DNA from 2 places in the Lysinibacillus sp. GW247-5R2A genome. Region 2 is predicted to be linked to the other one. Evidence: riboswitches for the same ligand, from Rfam matches in the RefSeq annotation. Region 2 holds a riboswitch; the other holds the start of a gene.

Region 1 (6,581 bases), on a different contig from region 2:
CTCTATGGACAGCAATTTTACGAAGGGATATTACTTCCGTTGTGACATGGGCTGGGGTTTCTGATGCAACGGCCACTTACTGGGAACGTACAGATATGCGACGGATGATGAAACGCGTTATCGGAGGAACACCTAACCGTGTACCGGAAGCCTATGATGCTCGTACACCGTTGTTTGAAGTAGAGCATATAACAGCTCCAGTGTTAATTATTCATGGCTATCAGGATGAGAATGTGGATATAGAGCATGCTAGACAACTGGCATTTTTCTTAGAGGATGCTAATAAAACATACGAAACATGGTACGACCCTCATTATGCACATCAATACCCGCCAGCTAAAAATCGTGAAACCGTACGTGCTCTTTGTGAATGGATGAAGCAACACTAGAAAATGAAATTATTAAAGCCCCTTCCTTAAATAGCTATCATCTGGAGATGAATAGGTGTTCTAAAGGAAGGGGCACTTTATTATTTCATATAAGTTTCTAAGAAATGCTGAATCGTTTCCCAATAGAGCTCGCCAGCTACGCTTTCCGCCTCGCCATGACCAGCACCCTCGACAAGTAATTTTTGCTTCGGACCATTTGCTGCCTCAAATACGTCATTCAACATGGTCGAAGGGACAAAAGTATCGTTATCTCCATGAATAAACAGCATAGGGGTTTTCGATTTTGCCACTTGATCAACAGCACTAGCTTCTCCCAGAGTATAGCCTGCTTTTAGTTTAGTTACGACTGAAGAGAATTGCATAATTGGGAATGAAGGCAAGTGAAAGATTGCTTGTAATTGATAGGAAAATTCATCCCATACGGAAGAATAGCCGCAATCCTCAATGATAGCCTTTATATTTGACGGCAAATCCTCACCTGAAGCCATCATCACAGTAGCGCCTCCCATTGAAACTCCAAATAGCACGATTTCAGCATCTTTATTCCCGTTTACAATGTCATCAATCCATGAAACAACATCCAAACGATCATGCCACCCCATGCCGATATAATCACCTTCACTTTGACCATGTCCTCTTGCATCGGGAATGAGCACATGATAGCCCATATCATAAAATTGTTTAGCATACTTAGTCATTTGTGTACCATCACTTGAATAGCCATGGAAAATAATTGCCCATTTGTCTGTGGGCTGGCTGTTTTGGATAGCGTATGCATGCAGATTAAGAGAATCATAGGATTGAATCGCCTTCTCCTCATAATGCTTGTTAAACCATTGCTCACGGTCCTCTTTCTCTTGAGCCTCATTTGAATTGCTATCAATTAAATTATGGGGGGCATCTAGAACAGCTGATTTATCAGTATCCGGATTTAATGCCAGATTATAAAAGTAGTTGCCTGCAAAAAAACCAGCACCAATAAATAATGCCAATAATATAGAAATGATTGCTACTAGTAATTTGTATTTTCTTTTCATATGTATCTCCCTAAATTAGCTTTATTTATGTTTTATGGGAAAGAAAAAGAGAACGAATTATCTCGTTCCCTTTTCTTGTTCTAGTTGTTATTTTAATGGGCCACCAAGTGTAGTGATGGCTTCAGAAACGTTTGCAAATTTCTTGAAGTTTTCGTTGAATAAGCCAGCAAGTTCAGCAGCTTTTGCATCGTATGCAGCTTTATCTGCCCATGCTTCACGAGGATTTAACACTTGTGAAGGTACACCTTCAACTGCTGTTGGGATGTGTAAACCAAATACAGCATCTTGTGTCGTTTCAACATTTGTTAATTGACCATCGATAGCTGCGCGCACCATTGTACGTGTATAAGAAAGCTTCATACGGCTACCAGTACCATATTCTCCACCAGTCCAACCAGTGTTCACTAGGAATACTTGTGCGCCATGTTCGTCAATTTTTTGACCTAACATTTCTGCATAAACTGTTGCAGGAAGTGGAAGGAATGGAGAACCGAAGCATGTAGAGAATACTGGTTCTGGCTCTGTTACACCACGTTCAGTTCCAGCAAGTTTTGAAGTGAAACCACTTAAGAAGTGATACATAGCTTGCTCTTTTGTTAATTTACTGATAGGAGGTAATACGCCAAACGCATCAGCTGTTAGGAAGATGATTGTTTTTGGATGACCTGCTACAGAAGGATCAACAATGTTTTCGATGTATTGAATCGGATAAGCTACACGTGTGTTTTCTGTTAATGAACCATCATCATAATCACAAATACGAGTTTCTGGATCAACAGCTACGTTTTCTAAAACAGAGCCGAAGCGGATTGCATTGTAGATTTCTGGTTCTTTCTCAGCAGAAAGGTTGATCGTTTTTGCATAGCAACCACCCTCAATATTGAATACACCATTATCAGACCAGCCGTGTTCATCGTCACCGATAAGCTTACGGTCTGGATCAGCGGATAATGTTGTTTTACCAGTACCAGATAGACCGAAGAATAATGCTACATCGCCAGCTTCACCAACGTTTGCTGAACAGTGCATAGAAAGGATACCTTGTTGTGGTAATAAGTAGTTCATAATACCGAAAATAGATTTTTTCATTTCACCAGCATATTCAGTACCACCAATTAAGATAATTTTCTTTTCAAGTGATACAATGATGAATGTTTCAGAAGCAGTACCGTCAACCGCAGGATCTGCTTTAAAGTTAGGAGCTGAGATGACAGTGAAGTCTGCAACATGCGAAGCTAATTCGTCTTTAGTTGGACGGATAAATAATTGATGAGCGAAAAGGTTGTGCCAAGCGTATTCATTAATAACTTGGATGCTTAATTGTGAATCTTTGTCAGCACCAGCAAATCCTTTGAATACAAATAATTCATCTTGTTCTTTTAAATATTTTATTACTTTTACATACAGGTTATCGAACACTTCAGAGGAAATTGGTTGATTGACTTTACCCCAGTCAATTTGATCTTTTGTGCTTTCTTCTTCTACTGTATATTTATCTTTAGGTGAACGACCAGTGTATTTGCCAGTTTCTGCACGAACTGCGCCATCTACTGTTAACATTGCCTCACCACGAGAAGTAGCTTTTTCTGCTAATTGTGGTACTGAAAGTTGAACGTTAATGTTACCGCCGCTTAATAATTCCTTCAGTTCGTTTGCAATTTCTACTGAATTCATCGATTAAATACCATCCTTTTTTATAGTATTCCCTTGATTTAGAGGGATTTTTTCTTAATTTCAAAAATAGTATAACACAATTGGTTAAATAATCTATACTAATTAAGAAATTATTTTAGAGTTTTTATTACTTTTCAATAAACTGACAAAAAATAATGTTTTTCGAGTAGAAAACATTCAATGCTACAGTAAATTGTCTAAAATTTGAGCCACACATATGTTACCACAAGATGCTAGGTATGTTGTAGGGATTAATTTTCTTTTATTTACATCATCACCCAAGAATGAAAAGTTTTATGGTGAATATTTGTTCCTTCCTTATCTATACAGTAATACATAAGAAAATATTTGACAACGTTCGACCTTTTCAGTAACATGAAAATTGAACGGATACTCTTATCCCGAGCTGGTGGAGGGTCAGGCCCTGTGAAACCCGGCAACCTGCATGAACTATTTCACTACATGCGTTGGTGCCAACCTGATGCAAGGGAAAATCCCTTGAACGATAAGAGTGAAAGGTAGCGAAGTCATTATTCCTTTCCTCATGTATAGTAACGTGAGTAAAGGATTTTTTTATTGTTAAAAATCAATGTAAAGGTAAGTATATGTAGTTCTTTCCTTATTATAATGACGGATCTTTCGAAATCCTCGTGTTAAAAGTAGCAGTTATTTTTTCACATTAAGTGAAATGACAACAACAGCGGCTTGAGAGTTCAATCCTTAGGAGCGGACTTGACATGGGTAATGAGTACCGTATTCAAATACTTTTTGTAAGAGTAATAGGAGGAAAACTAAATGACAAACCGTCGACTGTTTACATCAGAAAGTGTAACAGAAGGACATCCAGATAAAATTTGTGACCAGATTTCGGATGCCATTTTAGATGCAATTTTAGCAGAAGATCCAAATGCACGTGTAGCGTGTGAAACAACTGTAACAACAGGATTAGTATTAGTAGCGGGAGAAATTACTACTTCTACTTATGTAGATATCAAAGGTATTGTACGTGATACGGTGGCGGAAATCGGATATACACGTGGGAAATATGGCTTTGATGCTGAAAACTTAGCGGTACTTGTAGCAATTGGTGAGCAATCTCCAGATATTGCTCAAGGTGTTGACCAAGCTTTAGAGGCACGTGAGGGTTCTATGACAGATGCAGATATTGAAGCGATTGGTGCAGGGGACCAAGGCTTAATGTTTGGCTATGCATGTAATGAAACACCTGAGTTAATGCCATTACCAATTAGCTTAGCTCATAAGTTAGCACGTCGTTTAACAGAAGTTCGTAAATCTGGTGAGCTAGCTTATTTACGTCCAGATGGTAAAACACAAGTAACAATTGAGTATGATGACAATAACGTACCTGTGCGTGTCGATACAATTGTTATTTCAACACAGCATGATGAAGAAGCAACACTTGAACAAATTCAGGCTGATCTAAAACAATTTGTGATTGCCCCTGTTGTGCCAAGCGAATTATTAGATTCAAACACAAAATACTTTATCAATCCAACTGGCCGTTTCGTCATTGGTGGGCCAAAAGGAGATGCTGGTTTAACGGGCCGTAAAATCATTGTTGATACATACGGTGGTTATGCACGACATGGTGGCGGTGCGTTCTCAGGTAAGGATGCCACAAAAGTTGACCGTTCAGCTGCCTATGCGGCACGTTATGTAGCTAAAAATATTGTAGCAGCTGGTTTAGCAGAACGCGCGGAAGTACAGCTGGCGTATGCAATTGGCGTTGCACAGCCTGTTTCCATTGCTGTTGATACATTTGGTACAGGAAAAGTGAAGGAAAGCGAAATCGTAGAATGGGTACGTGAGCTATTTGATTTACGCCCAGCAGGTATTATTAAGATGCTAGATCTTCGTCGTCCAATTTATAAACAAACTGCAGCCTATGGTCACTTCGGTCGTACAGATTTAAATGTACCATGGGAACAAACTGATAAAGCTGACGCATTACGCGTAAAAGCACATCTGTAAACTATTGTGCTAAAGTGCTGAAGTCGTTAGAAAATTATTCTAATGTATGATGAACAAAAGGGGCTTTTCTGCCCCTTTTGTTTTTTTGCAAAAATGCCTCGCCTGTATCCTTGAACAATGGTCATGGAAAGCGAGGGATTTTTTATAATGAATAAATTCTTTATAAGCTTTTATTTTTGTAGAGATTTATAATACTGACCTTTTTCTACGTATTCACGTACGATACGCTCCATATCCTTTTTATCCTCAGCGTTTAATTCTCGGACAACTTTCGCTGGACGACCTAATGCTAAGCTATTTGGAGGTATAACTTTACCAGGAGGCACGAGACTTCCGGCTCCAATAAATGCACCCTCTCCAATCTCTGCCCCGTCTAAAATAATGGAGCCCATACCGATTAAGGCATTTTTTCGAATGGTACAGCTATGTAAAGTTACTTGGTGTCCTACTGTGACCTCATCTTCAATAATGAGTGGAAACTTAGGACTTTGATGTAAGCAGCAAAGATCTTGGATACTTACCCGTTCACCAATAATGGTTGGTGAAACATCGCCACGAATTACGGTATTAAACCAAATAGTTGTTTCAGCTCCAATTGTTACGTCTCCAGTAACAGTTGCGTAATCGGCAATAAAAACAGATGGATCGATCTTTGGTGTTTTATCTTTAAATGGATAAATCATGAGAATCGCCTCTTTTCTTTCTGTAGATATAGTATTATCGTATCAAATACGCAACTTTAAGGAAATATAAAATTAAAATGTGCTGTTATTTCGATATAATCAAATTGTAATTATTTTTTAGGAGGACTATGTGAATGTGGAAATGGGAAGCTGATGGACAAGCAAAGGCTGTGATTGCTATTCTTCATGGTGCTTATGAAAACCACCGTTGGTATGCATGGCTTATAGAAAAATTAAGAATGGAAGGCTTCCACATAGTCATGGGGGATCTACCGAATCATGGCATCAATGCAAGATTTGCGCGTGTCCATGATGAGGACTTCAAATTGTACAATAAATATACAAGAAATCTCATTGAGAATGCCTTTTCATATAATTTACCAACCTTTGTAATTGGGCATGGACTAGGCGCTACTTTAGTTCTTCATACCATGCAAAAGAAAAAGTATGAATGTGCTGGTATTATTTTGACATCACCCTGGCTACATTTGAAGCTTTTACCAGGTAAATTATCAAATGCTTTAACGAGCTTGAGTGCTTTAACAGCAAATGTTAAATTGACGCATGAGCTGACATTTGAGACATTAACGCGCAGTGTTGAGGGTAGAGAGGAAATGAAGGATGATATCCCATTTATGTCTGTTGTTTCAGTAAAATGGTATCGGGAGCTTCAACAGATGATGAAAAATTTAGTTATGCTACCTAAGCATGAATTTCCTAATATGCCTATGTTAATTATGACAGCTGAAAAAGATAAAATAACGGAAACTCGACAAATGCGCAATTGGCTTCATCAACAAGAGCTA
Region 2 (6,581 bases):
TTCAAGCTAAGCCGGATTTAATCATTGTAGATGGTGCCGCAGATAAGGCAAAGTATGAAGAATATTCTAAGATTGCGCCTACTTATCGCTTAAAAGAAGAAATACTACAAGATCCACGAGAGATAGTAAAAACGATAGCTGATGTTTTAAATATCCCTGAGAAAGCAAATGAAATCGTTGATAAATATGAGGAACGTGTTACTAGTTTAAAAGCTAAGTTAGATGAATCAGTTGGTGACGAAACCGTTGCCGTTGTTCGTCTAAATGTTGCCGATAAAACATTGGCATTATTCGGAATGAAGAATCGTTACACAGGCTACATTTATACGGAAGCTGGTTTAACTCCACATCCATTAGCTCGTGATATGACAGAGTTCCACGAGGTCTTGTCTGAAGAAGCTATTCCAGAATTGGATGCTGATCATATTATACTCTTCCCTTCAAATGGCACTTGGGAAACTGAGGAAAATCAAGAGGCGATAAAATGGTTAGATAGTACACTTTGGAAAACAGTTCCTGCTGTAAAAAATGGACAAGTTTATATCGCTGATCGAACTTATTGGCAGTCTGGTGCCATTACTGCAAACCTACGAAAATATGATGATCTTGAGAAATGGTTCGTGAAATAATTTACAAAAGAAAGCTCTTTAGGGGGCTTTCTTTCTGTTGTTTTCCAAATTTAAACTTTACTTAGGAGTGTATGGACAATGGTCAATTTAACACAAATATATCATTTACAAACTATTTCATATACAATTCTGCCATCGGATATGCAGCCATATAGCCATACATACTATTCGCTTTTCATCCTTATTAGTGGTAACGGAACACTTAAGACAAATCATGAAACTATCCACCTTATGAAAGAAAAATGTGTGATTATCCCACCTAATAGCCATGTCGAAATTCACACTGCCGATGAGCCTCTCTGCTTGTACCAATTGACATTTAACACGATTTATCTTAGTGAATCCCATGCCCCTACTAGTCTCTTTACAAGTGTTAGAGAACTACGTCTCCTGCCCTTTTCTCAATGCAATAGACTATTAGAAGCTATTTACCTGTGTCGCCAAGCAAAGGATGAACACACTATTTTTGAGCAGCATGTTCGTTTCCAAGAATTGATGCTATTTATTTTTGAACAAAACCAACCAAAACCTATACTACAAAATGATCGTCAATCTGTAGAGCAATCCATCCAATATTTGCACAAACACTTTGGTAGGGATTGGACTGTTGAACAGTTAGCAGAACTGGCAGATGTTCCAAGATGGAGTTACTCTCGTATTTTTAAAGATATTACGGGGCAGATTCCTCTTCATTATTTAAATAGTATACGTATTGAAAAAGCCAAACAATTATTAATGACAACTAATGATCGTGTATTTGAAATTAGTCAGTCCATTGGCTTTAATAACGAATATTATTTCAACCGTCGTTTTAAAGAGCATGTAGGTATTTCCCCAGGACAATACCGACGAAGTCAAAGCAATAATGTACGTGTATTCGCACCGTTCTTAGAGGACTTTTTTGTAGCTTTAGGGATTACACCCATTGCCCAATTCAGTCATTCCAAGTGGGGCAAACAAGACTATTTAGGTTTACAGGATGTGCCCGATATCGATGTTCAGTACGGAGAAGTGGATCGTCTCTTTCACTATAAACCAACTTTAATTATGTTAGATGCTGGTATAGAACGTTGGGAAGCTTGTCTTCATTTAAATAAGCTAGCCCCAATCTGTCACCTAGACCACCCTGGGGAGGACTGGCAATCGACTCTCTTTAAAATTGCTGACTTAACAGGAAAAACTGCTATGATGCAAGGTATTATCACGGAATATGAGGATAAGGTACAGAAGGCTCGACAAATTCTCGGTAAATCCGTATACGGGCAAAGTGTGGCATTTCTTCGTATTTCAGCGATTGGCATTACGCTGTATGCCGGCCCTGAATGCGGTTATACAGGGCCAATCCTATACCGCGACTTAGGCTTAACGCCTCATCCATTAGTATGGAAAATACCGCTTAATCAGCGTAAAGCTCATCTGACATCCGATCAGCTGCTACAATTAGACGCGGATCATTTATTCATCACCTTCGACAAGCAGCACTCCATTTATGAGCATGAAGAGCGTACTATTTTAAAATCTTCCATGTGGAAAAACCTAAGTGCAGTTAAAAGCAGCTGTGTTTATGAGGTCGATTTTTTAACGTGGATGAATTATGGAATCCTATCACATAGCAAAAAAATAGATGATGTTTTAAATGTTCTTGGCTAAAGAATAAAGGAAGCTTGCTATAGCTTCCTTTTTTTGTTTGTGTAGCATATTATGTTGTACACTCCTGTACAGGAACATCTTTATCCAAACACCTAAAAAGATCATGATACATAAGATAAGATATCAGCTTTTGGATAGGAGGAATTGAATTGTATTATAATCCTTATCCGTATTTTGTTCACCCCTACCATTACCCAATACCGTCAACGGCCCATCACCTTGTAGCTAGACCCTTTTCTCAACATTTAGCAATGCCGACCAGTAATAGTCCCTTTCCCTCTATTGATACACAAAAATTAATATCCTCAGCTACGCGGATAAAGGCGATTATGCAACAAGCACAATTACTTACGGATAAAATTGATAGTTCTCAGCAATTTGCCCATGATTTAAAAAATGCTGCACAACTTTCAAATAAAACAGAGGTCGAAAAATTGATTACATCCACAGGCATCACTACAAAATTCGAAACCAACTATACACCAGATAATTTTAGAATACAGCTTATGGATAGTGACTGCTGTAGAGTAACGTTAATTTTGAATTGGTAAATAAAAATCTTAACCCTGTAATCCTATCAAAGTTGTAAACTATAAAAATATATGCTAAAGTATTTGTACTATGATTTCTGAAAATTCTTATATTCTATTTCTTATCAAGAGAGACGGAGGGATCGGCCCGATGAAGTCTCAGCAACCAGCTCTATCAGTATGGTGCTAATTCCTTTTGGCAAAATCTAAGCCTGAAAGATGAGAAGACGAACTACCCACGTATGATTCAGGGAGTCCTCTTCTATAGAGGACTCTTTTTTATTTACCATTACTTTTAGAAAGCAGGAAATTAAATGTCTAATGAACTTTTACAAGCATTGCACTTACTAAAATCAAAACAATGGGTCGATTTGACACATACCTTCGGCCCACATTCACCTCATTTTTTCATGTTTGAGGATGCTAAATTTGAAACATTATTCTCGCATGATGACGGTTTTTTCGCACAGCAATTTACTTTCCCCGGACAATATGGAACACATATTGACCCACCGATTCACTTTGTAAGAGATACTCGTTTTCTAGAAGAACTAGAGCTAAAGGAGCTCGTTCTCCCGCTTATCGTTATTGATAAATCACAAGAGGCTACTAGTAATCATGACTTTACGCTCAGTGTCCAAGATATTCTAGAATTCGAGGCACAACATGGACAAATAGAAGAAGGTACTTTTGTGGCACTGCGAACAGATTGGAGTAAGCGTTGGCCCGATAAAGAAGCATTCAATAATAAAGATGTGGATGGCCATCATCATCTTCCAGGCTGGGGCTTGGAGGCATTACAATTTTTATTCAAGGAACGTAAAGTTAGTGCAATCGGTCATGAAACTTTTGATACCGATTCTGCTACTGATTTTCGTCAAAGCGGCAAATTGGATGGAGAATATTTTGTCCTTGATCAAGACACCTATCAAATTGAGCTTATGACTAATTTGGATAAGCTTCCTCCAAAAGGGGCTATTATTTTTAATATTGTACCTAAGCCTGAAAAAGCATCTGGATTCCCTGTTCGATCATTTGCCATTTTGCCATAACAAAAAGTCGGTACGAATCCTACCGACTTTTACTTTTGTACGTTTCTTTTTTTCAATAAATAATAAACGATTAACATGACAAGGACAAACAGTAGGATGACATAAATACTGTAATGAGATAAATAGTAACCAACGAATCGCCACTTCTCCCCTAATACTTTTCCTAATGTTATAAATGTGAACGTCCAAATAAATGCTCCTGTATAAGCAAAGAATGCGAATTTCTTATAGGGATAATTATTAATAGCCGCAATATAGGCTGTCAGATGGCGTACACCTGGAATAAAATAGCCAACTATTAATAAAAAAGGACCTACTTTCGTAAACATTTTTTTAGTAAAATCAATTTTTTGCTCAGTTATATGAAACCTTGGCCCATATCTCTGCAAGAGCGGTAAGCCAAATCGGTGGCCTATATAGTAGCTTAAAGTAATACCTCCCATGGCGCCAATCAGGGCGCTTACTAACGCTGGGATATGTTCAAGACTATCTCGATAAACGCTATAGCCTACATAAGTTAAAAATACTTCATCAGGAAGTGGCAACCCAACAATGCCTCCAATTAGGATCACAATGATGCCAAAATACCCGTAATGTTCAATTAGAGATTGCACATGTTGCGCCATTTTCCAACCACCTAACACCTTTTCTATACAGTCATAACCGTATCCCTAAAAAATTGCTCAAGCAAATATGTCGTTAAATAATGTGAAGCTGACGTAAAGCAAAATCTATGCCACCTTCAATGGATTTCTTTGTAACATAATCTGCAACATTTTTTAGAGCTTGGCTCCCATTTCCCATGGCAACCCCTAGGCCAACCTGCTCTAGCATATCTATATCATTCTCTCCATCTCCAAAAGCTATTGCATCCTTAGAATTAATTTCAAAATAATCTAGCACAGCCTTTACAGCTATCGACTTGGACACATCCTGCTGTAAGACATTCACAATATAAGGATGCCATCGTTGCCGTAATATATTCGATAATTGACAAGCTAATCTTTTTTCAGCCTGTTTATCTGCATAAAGACACATAAGAAAAACCTCTTCTTCTATAATACTGTCATTTCTAACGGGAAAATCATCTAAAGACAATGTCTCTTGCATCGCGCTTAAGGCTAATGGATTTTGAATAGCATTCATCGTAAGTTGTTCTGTAAAAAATGTTAAGGGATGCTGTTGTTGCTGTGCAAATGCTTGAACATCTTGAACAATGCCCTTATCAATCGGAATTTTATGTATGACAACATCCTTGTGCTTCACATATGCTCCATTTGCTGTAATGAAGGTTTCAATTCCCAAACTTTTCAGCTCTTCACACATGGACAATGGCCTTCCTGTCGCTGCCACTAGATGAATCCCCTTATCCTGTAGTAGGTGAATGGCCTGCCTTGTACTTTCTTCCACAGCGCCATTCTCATAATTGATCAGAGTACCGTCCACATCAAAAAAGACTATTTTATATGTCATATCCTCCATCCTTTCACACCAAACTTTTGAACTATACGATTCGAATTATCTATAAAATAAATTGTATATAATTCGACAAAAGTTGCTCGAACTATATAACTTACTTTAAGTACACCGATAAATACTATTACAAGCTTATTTCTAATGATATTTAACTAAAAATGTAAGGATTATTTTTAATTTAATAATTCTAAAGGAGTATACCAAAGAACACAGAATTGTTAAAATGGTAGATAATGAATTAAATACATTGAACGATTATTGATTGCGTATAAATAGAACAAAAGAAATAATAATTTTAGAGCATGCAAAGGAGTTGATTCTTATGGCATTTAACATCTACTACTATGAAAGTAGCGTAGATTGCAAATTTTGCAAAAAGCATTTTACAACGTATAAAGTGCGCCCAAATCGATATAAAATTGTCGAGGAACAAACAGATTTCATGCCCGTCTATAATGGTCTAAACCCTTTGCTGTATGAAGTTGCTGTGTGCCCACATTGTGGCTTTGCTTTCCATAAATCCATGACGCGGACATACGGACCTTTCATGCAGCTCATTGATGAACTATACATTAAAGAGCTGCAGAAACCTATGAATATCTGTCAGGAACGTACAATCGATGATGCCATTATAAGCTTTAAGCTCGCCTACCTAGTATCTCGCGCATCAATGGAAGAATCGCTTTTGATGGCAAATTTCGCATTAAAAATTGCCTGGTTATATCGTTTAAAAAACGACGAAGAATCTGAAAAACGCTACCTTTTTGCCGCTAGAGATTTTTACAGTAAATCATTTGCCTCTAACCAGGAAGGTGGAGAGCGAATTCAATTTTTACATGCCGAACTAAGCCTCCGACTTGGTGATATGACAGAAGCTAAAAAAGGATTTTCTAGATTAATTGCCGATAAGAATGTCTCGCCAAAATATCGGAAGCTAGCACGTAATCGTTGGGAAAATTATAAATATGATGAACAACCTATAACCGTTAAAGAAAGCATGAATTGATGTGACGAGGAGAGGACTAGTTATGTTGCTATTTCAAAAAAAGATAGATGTGAGAGAAGAGGATATTTTTTCAGAGCTACATCATTTTTTATTAAGAAAAAATAATCGTTATTTAACAAACGAAGAGGTTGTGACGTTGACAGGTGTCTCGTCTGAGCTGCTATATAAATGGGTCAAAGCCGGAAAGTTAAAAAATTCAATTTTCCCAAATTTAGGCGCACCTTGTGAAAGATGTGGA

The links. A riboswitch is a leader RNA that binds a small molecule or an ion and turns the genes downstream of it on or off. The one in region 2 is predicted to bind S-adenosylmethionine.
Region 1: it holds a riboswitch for S-adenosylmethionine, as region 2 does, so the genes downstream of both, metK (methionine adenosyltransferase) here and AC07YC_RS13960 (cyclase family protein) in region 2, are expected to answer to the same signal.

What each region holds. Positions count from the first base shown of each region.
Region 1 is NZ_JBWKZL010000006.1:232,415-238,995, reverse strand. It holds gene AC07YC_RS11625 (alpha/beta hydrolase family protein) at 1-389, shown strand, start outside; gene AC07YC_RS11620 (alpha/beta hydrolase) at 470-1,426, opposite strand; gene pckA (phosphoenolpyruvate carboxykinase (ATP)) at 1,514-3,100, opposite strand; SAM riboswitch class I at 3,494-3,612, shown strand; gene metK (methionine adenosyltransferase) at 3,896-5,092, shown strand; gene AC07YC_RS11605 (gamma carbonic anhydrase) at 5,263-5,775, opposite strand; gene AC07YC_RS11600 (alpha/beta hydrolase) at 5,910-6,581, shown strand, end outside.
Region 2 is NZ_JBWKZL010000008.1:179,605-186,185, forward strand. It holds gene AC07YC_RS13945 (ABC transporter substrate-binding protein) at 1-629, shown strand, start outside; gene AC07YC_RS13950 (helix-turn-helix domain-containing protein) at 708-2,279, shown strand; gene AC07YC_RS13955 (YuzC family spore coat inner layer protein) at 2,429-2,830, shown strand; SAM riboswitch class I at 2,929-3,035, shown strand; gene AC07YC_RS13960 (cyclase family protein) at 3,124-3,861, shown strand; gene AC07YC_RS13965 (DedA family protein) at 3,891-4,487, opposite strand; gene AC07YC_RS13970 (Cof-type HAD-IIB family hydrolase) at 4,561-5,334, opposite strand; gene AC07YC_RS13975 (DUF2225 domain-containing protein) at 5,660-6,343, shown strand; gene AC07YC_RS13980 (hypothetical protein) at 6,366-6,581, shown strand, end outside.